DNA from 3 places in the Paenibacillus sp. NRS-1781 genome. Region 3 is predicted to be linked to each of the others. Evidence: riboswitches for the same ligand, from Rfam matches in the RefSeq annotation. Region 3 holds a riboswitch; each other region holds the start of a gene.

Region 1 (2,266 bases), on a different contig from region 3:
ATATGCTCGTCATCCCAGCCGAATCGCTCCTGCGCGCTGATGAACACGCCGGGGATGACTCCGCATGAGCCTGCGGTGGGCGTGGCGACAATGCGACCCATGGACGCATTGACCTCCGATACGGAGAGGGCATACGCCATGGCGAGTACCGAGGCATCGCCGGAGCAGGTTTCTCCTGCGCGCAAATATTCCGTCAGGCGTTTGCCGTCGCCGCCCGTCAATCCGCTGCGGGATACAGTGTCCTGTGTTTGCCCGCGATGAACGGCTTCCTTCATGACTTCGTAATAATCAGACATTTGGCGGAGGATTTCTTCCTCTGGTGTGTTCGTCTCTTGCACCTGTTCCTTGATCATCATGCGCCCAATCGTAGTGGATTCCTCGGCGCACAAGGCACCTAATTCATGCAGATGGCTAAACCGCATCGGATTCAGCTCCTTTTTTCAAGTTAATCATTTTGATTTCATACATATGAGGCAAAGCTCGCAGCTCTGCAATTAATTTAGCCGGAGCGGGACTATCTGTTTCAATGGCAGTGAGCGCTTCGCCATCCCGGCCTTTGCGATCCACGTGCATGTAGGCAATGTTAATGTCAGCTGCGCCCAGCGCCGAAGTCACCGCGCCCAATGTTCCGGGCTTATCCGAGTGGAGAAGCACCAGCGTAGGCAGCTCTCCGGTTAGGTTGACCCGGAATTCGTTGAGCTGCTGAACATGAATGTTTCCGCCGCCGATGGAGGAGCCTAGCAGCGTGCGTTGATCTTCACCCTTCCATAGCTCGAAGCGGACCGTATTCGGATGAGGGGCGGGCAGTCCGCTGACAGCCAACTCTACTTCCATCCCGGCCTGCTCTGCACATTGCTCGGCATCTGGAATCCGGTAGTCGTCTGTATCGTAATTCAGCAGTCCGGCAATGAGTGCCAGGTCTGTGCCGTGTCCCTTGTACGTATCGGCAAATGAGCCGTACAGCGTCATGCGGGTACGGTCAGGTTGCACACCGAGCCAGTGCCGGGCAACACGTGCGAGCCGCACCGCGCCAGCGGTATGTGAGCTGGAGGGTCCGGTCATAGCCGGACCGATAATAGAAAATACATCCTTGAAACGCATGGTGTGGCCCCCTGTATGTTTGAATACCATAGTATATGGTGCTGCCGCGCCTTTGCGCGGGTGTGACGGCTTCTAATGCTGACGCAGCATGTGAGTACAAAAAAGGACAGGATAAGGAAATTTCCCTTATCTCTGTCCTCGTTACCTGAGAGTTTCGTACGGTGTCATACCCGCCTTACCCCTTGGGTGGCTTGCGCTCTCTCCAGAGTTGCGTCAGATGACGATACATGGACCTGAGAGATTATCCGCCAGCCGGGTGCTGACGTCTTGCTCCTTCGGTGCTGCCGGGATGTGATTCCCAGACAGGCTCTCCCGTCATCTTCATTCGCGTATACCGTTCAACATTTCCTCCTAAGCGTAATGTATGCCATGCCTGGTGTCAATCACAGGTTGGGATTTTACATAATTTAGGACTCTTCGTTCCATTCGGCCAGGTCAAGGCAGAGGGCGCGTTGACGGTAGCAGAAGCGCTTCAGCACCAAAGCATGGAGCCTATTCCAATCCAGCCAAAGGCATGAGTACGGAAGAAGCTGCATCTCCGGTTATTTTTGGTGCTGAAAATTAATCTGTGGTTGGTTTTTTCAATGATCGTGATAGTCTATTCTTAATTGATATATCCATATACTGGTGATAGGATAAGTTCAAATTATTCCGACTAAATCGGTGTGTAATGTTCATGAGAGGTTTAACATCAAGCGTGGTGCGCATAAGCAGGACAAGACCATGGAGAATGGAGGAAGCATATACATTGAGTAGCGAGCCGGTGTTGGAAATCAAAGGGTTAACGGTATCTTTTGGCATTAAGGATGAATATTACCCCGCAGTCGACCATCTGGATCTGACGGTCAACCCCCTCATGCGCTCAAGGACCTACAGCAGGCGCAAGCTTCCATTGAGGAGCTTCGCACCTCAATGGAAGCTTGCGGATCGGTATCACTTTGCTGGAGCTGGATAACCGGATGGACCTTGGCATTGTGCTGACAAAACGTTCAGGCTGGCGGCAGCCCTGATCATGCTACGCGTGCTGAATGCTAATGAGTGCGCACCTCCAGCCTGCGTGCAAGCAGCGACATGCTGTAATTAACAGCGAAGTACAAGAAGGCGGCGAATAGCAGAGCAGGAATGACGAAGGACTGATTTTGACCGCCAACAATCTGAATGTTAT
Region 2 (2,266 bases), on a different contig from region 3:
ATACGCCTGTCATGGATATTAGCCCTTGCTCCGCAGGCCATTTGGTTTTGGCAGCTGCGGCTGCAATTGGTGCACTGCCCAGTCCGGCCTCATTGGCAAAAATACCTCTGGCTACCCCGCTTCGCATCGCCAGCATAATCGTGGCTCCGGCAAAACCACCAGTCGCGGATGTGGTCGAGAAAGCCCCTTGCAATACTAAAGCGATCGCATGAGGCAGCTCTCCTGCAAACTTAATGAGAACGATTAAACAAACTACGATATAGAGCCCCGACATGAATGGAACGATCTTTGTGGATACCTTGGCAATACTTTTGAGTCCTCCAATCGTTACAACAGCCGTTAACACGGAAATAACGATTGCTGTAACTACTGTTGGTATTCCAAAGCTACTTTCCGTAGAAGAAACGATAGCCTTTACTTGCGGAAAAGTACCGATTCCAAATAGCGCTACAAGAATACCAGAAAAGGCAAACAACATCGCCAGCGGCTTGAAACGGCGGCCAAGCCCTTTTTCAATATAATACATGGGTCCACCCGAAAATTGTCCGTTCCGGTCTTTAACACGGTATTTAACGGATAATAATCCTTCCGCGTATTTGGTTGCCATTCCGAAAAAAGCTGCAACCAACATCCAAAATAATGAGCCGGGTCCACCCAGTTTGATCGCAGTCGCAACGCCAACGATACTTCCTGTACCTACAGTAGCTGCGAGTGCTGTACTCAATGCTCCAAAGCTACTGACATCCCCGCTGCCTTCATCCGGCGCTTTACCAATTAGCTTGAGCGCCAGGGGCAATCGAACAACCTGAAGTAGCTTCAGACGGATCGTTAGCCACAACCCAGTGCCCATGACGAGAATTAGAAGCGGCGCTCCCCACATCCAGCTGTCAATCATTTCTAGCACATGTACCAAATTCATTTCAACCCGCTCCTCTAGCATATTAAAAAACAAAAAAGAGTCAAATCCGCTGATTCGACTCCTGGAGAGGTTAAAGGCACGAAAAAATACAACCATCTTGTGCAGGATTCAGCCACTAACAGCTCATAAAAAAGCCTAGGGCATCCCCTGTCACAGGTTATTCGCGTCTCTGTCCTTTTGCCTGAGAGTTTAAGCAGATGATATCTGCGGTGCACCTTCGGCGCCCAATTAAGGGTCTCTCCAGAGTTCTGTCCGTTTACGGTCCCGCTTGTTGCTGTAATCAGCCCAAGCACCTGAGAGTTTTGCCCCTTCGGTCGGAACTTACGTTCCATCTCCCGCAAACATCAACCAGACATATGAAATTGTTTTTATTATACAGAAAACTTTCAGCTTTTTACAAGTGAAAAATTTGTGAAGGTGTTTCGTTTTTTTAGGACGAGCCTATAAAATAAGGGCGGACTTGGCCGAATTCATCCTCATGATGTTCTCAGCCGCACCCACCCCCAGACCATATTGGGTTATATTCAGTTAACTTGGATTACAGTTCTTCTCCGTTAGTGACAATTACATTTTTGTACCAGTCAAAAGAGTCCTTCTTGGAGCGCTTCAGTGTTCCGTTACCGTCATCGTCCATATCAACATAAATAAATCCGTAACGCTTGGACATTTCGGAAGTAGACATACTCACAAGGTCGATAGGCCCCCAACTGGTGTAACCAATCAAATCCACACCGTCCGTAATCGCTTCCTTCATTTGGGCAATATGCTGGCGCAAATAATCAATGCGATACGTGTCGTGAATGGAGCCGTCTTCTTCCACCTTGTCATATGCACCCAAGCCGTTTTCCACGATGAACAGCGGCTTTTGATAGCGGTCATATAATGTGTTCAGCGTAACACGCAGGCCGATCGGATCAATCTGCCAGCCCCAGTCAGAGGATTGCAAATACGGATTTTTCACGCCTCCAATCAGGTTCCCCGCTGCCTTCTCACCTTCCGGACCTGCCGAGACAGTCAAGGTCATGTAATAGCTGAATGAGATGTAATCGACCGTGTTGTTTTTCAGAATCTCGGCATCGCCGGGTTCTGTGTGCAAAACAATATTATTTTCTTCAAAATAACGGTTCATATAATTTGAATATTCCCCACGGGCATGTACATCCGTAAAGAACAGATTCATCTGGTTTTCATGCTGACTTTTCAGCACATCCTCCGGGTTACACGTATGTGCATAGCTTTCCATACGAGCCAGCATACAGCCGATTTGAGAGCCAGGAATAATCTCATGTCCTCGTTTTGTCGCCAATGCGCTCGCCACAAACTGGTGATGCAGGGCTTGATAGATGG
Region 3 (2,266 bases):
CTTTCAACCAACAAAATCGTAAAAACGTAGAACGATTAACAAATGATTAATAAACGATTGCGAACGGGGCAGCGTTAGTAATGGATCACGATAGTTATAGTATTAAATCAGCGTGGACGTTTATAAAAGGGCGCTGCTACCACCTCGGCGCGCAGGCGCTTGCCACGAATCTCGACCTCCAACGGTGTGGATAGGGAACTGAAACGACTGTCCACTAGAGCCAAACCCAGATTACGCTTTAAGGTGGGCGACTGGGTTCCCGTTGTGACCTCGCCAATGTGCTGTCCTTCCGCAAAAACGGGATAATGGGCACGTGGGATGCCGCGGTCGAGCATTTCCAGTCCGATCAGCTTGCGTGGAATACCTTGTTCTTTCTGACGTTGCAGGGCCTCTCTCCCGATAAAATCCCCCTTATTCAGCTTGACGAAGAAGCCTAAACCAGCTTCCAGTGGGGAAATGGTAGCGGACAACTCCTGTCCGTACAGCGGCAGCCGTGCCTCGAAGCGCAGCGTATCCCTGGCCCCAAGTCCGGCGGGAACCAGACCATGCGGCTCACCGATGCGAAGCAATCCGTCCCACACTGCCGGTGCATCCACAGCGGGCACATAAAATTCAAAACCGTCTTCACCCGTGTACCCGGTGCGGGAGACGAGCGCTTTTGCCCCGAACAATTGCACATCCTCACGGAATCGGAAGGATGCCAGATTCGTAATGTCCACGTCTGTCACGGCTGCGGTAATACGAGCAGCTTCAGGTCCTTGCAACGCCAGCAGTGCTAACGCATCTGATACGTTTTCCAGATGAACGGATGCAGGAGCATGGCGAAGCAGCCAATCCCAATCCTTGTCGATATTGGAGGCATTCACAACGAGCATGTAACGCTCCGACCCTTTACAGTAAACAAGCAGGTCGTCTACTACACCTCCATCCGGGTAACACAGGAGAGAGTATTGGGCCTGACCTGGCTCCAACTGACTGACATCGTTCGTCGTCACCTGTTGCAGAAATGCTTCGGCTTCCTGGCCTTCGACCAAGAATTCACCCATATGCGATACATCGAACATTCCCGCACGTTGTCGGACGGCCTCATGCTCCTTTTGAATGCCACTGAACTGTACAGGCAGCTCCCAGCCGCCAAAATCAATGCAACGAACCCCCGGCAGCGTGCCGTAGGAGGAATACAGCGGCGTTTTTCGCAAGTTAGTCATTTTTTCACTCCTATCCAGTGTGATCAGCTAAACAAAAAAGACAGGCCGAAAAAAACGTATGGACCGCAGTCCACACACTTTTTTTCAGCTCTGTCCTTGATACCTGAGAGTTACCCCGGTGCGTACCAGGTTTCCCCTTGGGTGATCCGCCTGTATGGCGAATGCTCTCCAGAGATGCGTCCGGCAGAGGTCCTTTTGCCTGAGAGATTCACCTGCGGTGCAGGTTTACTCCTTCGGCGCTGCCCTTGGATCAGCTAAACGTCATCCGGCCCTGCCGGTAACAGCTTGATTCCACTCGCTGGCTACCTTGTTTTCACAGGCGGCAACAGCTAGCGAGTTTTGGCAGTCTCTCCCTCCACGTTCATCCGCGTTTACAGTTATCGGGTATTTCCAAAAGCACTTGTTATAACCCATTAATACGCAAATTTATTCGAAATGTCAACAAAAATGTCATGAAAAACATTATTAAAAACATTTTATTCATAAATAAGGTTATGTAAGCGTTTGTTATATCCTGTCGTATTTTTAGTTAGAACGATATATGGAGAAATGTGAAATATTTTTGTTAGTATTATTGACATGAGAGTTCTTGTTGTCATAATCTTAACCTGTCACAGACGGGTAGGCGAAACGATGTAATCCATATGGAAGCGAGGCGGAGCAGGATGAGTGAAGTGAAGCAGCAATTGTGGTACACAGAGGAACACGAGTGGGTTCAGCGCACAGAGGATGGAACGGTACGAATCGGTATTACGGACTTTGCACAGCATCAACTGGGGGATATCGTTTTTGTGGAGCTGCCTGGGGAGGGAGCAACGATTGAGCAGGGGGCAGAGATTGGTACTATTGAATCGGTAAAGACAGTATCCGACCTGTTCGCTCCGGTGACGGGAACGGTGTTGAAGGTGAATGAAGCGCTGGAAAGCACGCCTGAGCTGGTGAACGAGTCTCCCTATGAAAAAGGCTGGATGATCGAAGTGGAGCTTGGAGAAGATGTAGAGAAAGCACTAAGCAAGCTGCTGTCTGCGGATCAGTACGAGCAATTGACTGCCAATGAG

Evidence for each region. A riboswitch is a leader RNA that binds a small molecule or an ion and turns the genes downstream of it on or off. The one in region 3 is predicted to bind glycine.
Region 1: linked by a shared signal. The riboswitch ahead of sdaAB (L-serine ammonia-lyase, iron-sulfur-dependent subunit beta) and the one ahead of gcvT (glycine cleavage system aminomethyltransferase GcvT) in region 3 are both predicted to bind glycine.
Region 2: linked by a shared signal. The riboswitch ahead of ACIFO6_RS22845 (alanine/glycine:cation symporter family protein) and the one ahead of gcvT (glycine cleavage system aminomethyltransferase GcvT) in region 3 are both predicted to bind glycine.

The regions. Positions count from the first base shown of each region.
Region 1 covers NZ_JBITPI010000038.1:15,879-18,144, forward strand. The annotation lists gene sdaAA (L-serine ammonia-lyase, iron-sulfur-dependent, subunit alpha) at 1-422, opposite strand, end outside; gene sdaAB (L-serine ammonia-lyase, iron-sulfur-dependent subunit beta) at 412-1,101, opposite strand; glycine riboswitch at 1,313-1,426, opposite strand; gene ACIFO6_RS14205 (hypothetical protein) at 1,850-2,056, shown strand; gene ACIFO6_RS14210 (amino acid ABC transporter permease) at 2,133-2,266, opposite strand, start outside.
Region 2 covers NZ_JBITPI010000076.1:25,757-28,022, reverse strand. The annotation lists gene ACIFO6_RS22845 (alanine/glycine:cation symporter family protein) at 1-919, opposite strand, end outside; glycine riboswitch at 1,079-1,173, opposite strand; glycine riboswitch at 1,191-1,267, opposite strand; gene ACIFO6_RS22840 (glycoside hydrolase family 1 protein) at 1,458-2,266, opposite strand, start outside.
Region 3 covers NZ_JBITPI010000006.1:87,918-90,183, forward strand. The annotation lists gene gcvT (glycine cleavage system aminomethyltransferase GcvT) at 108-1,208, opposite strand; glycine riboswitch at 1,289-1,385, opposite strand; glycine riboswitch at 1,386-1,573, opposite strand; gene gcvH (glycine cleavage system protein GcvH) at 1,874-2,266, shown strand, end outside.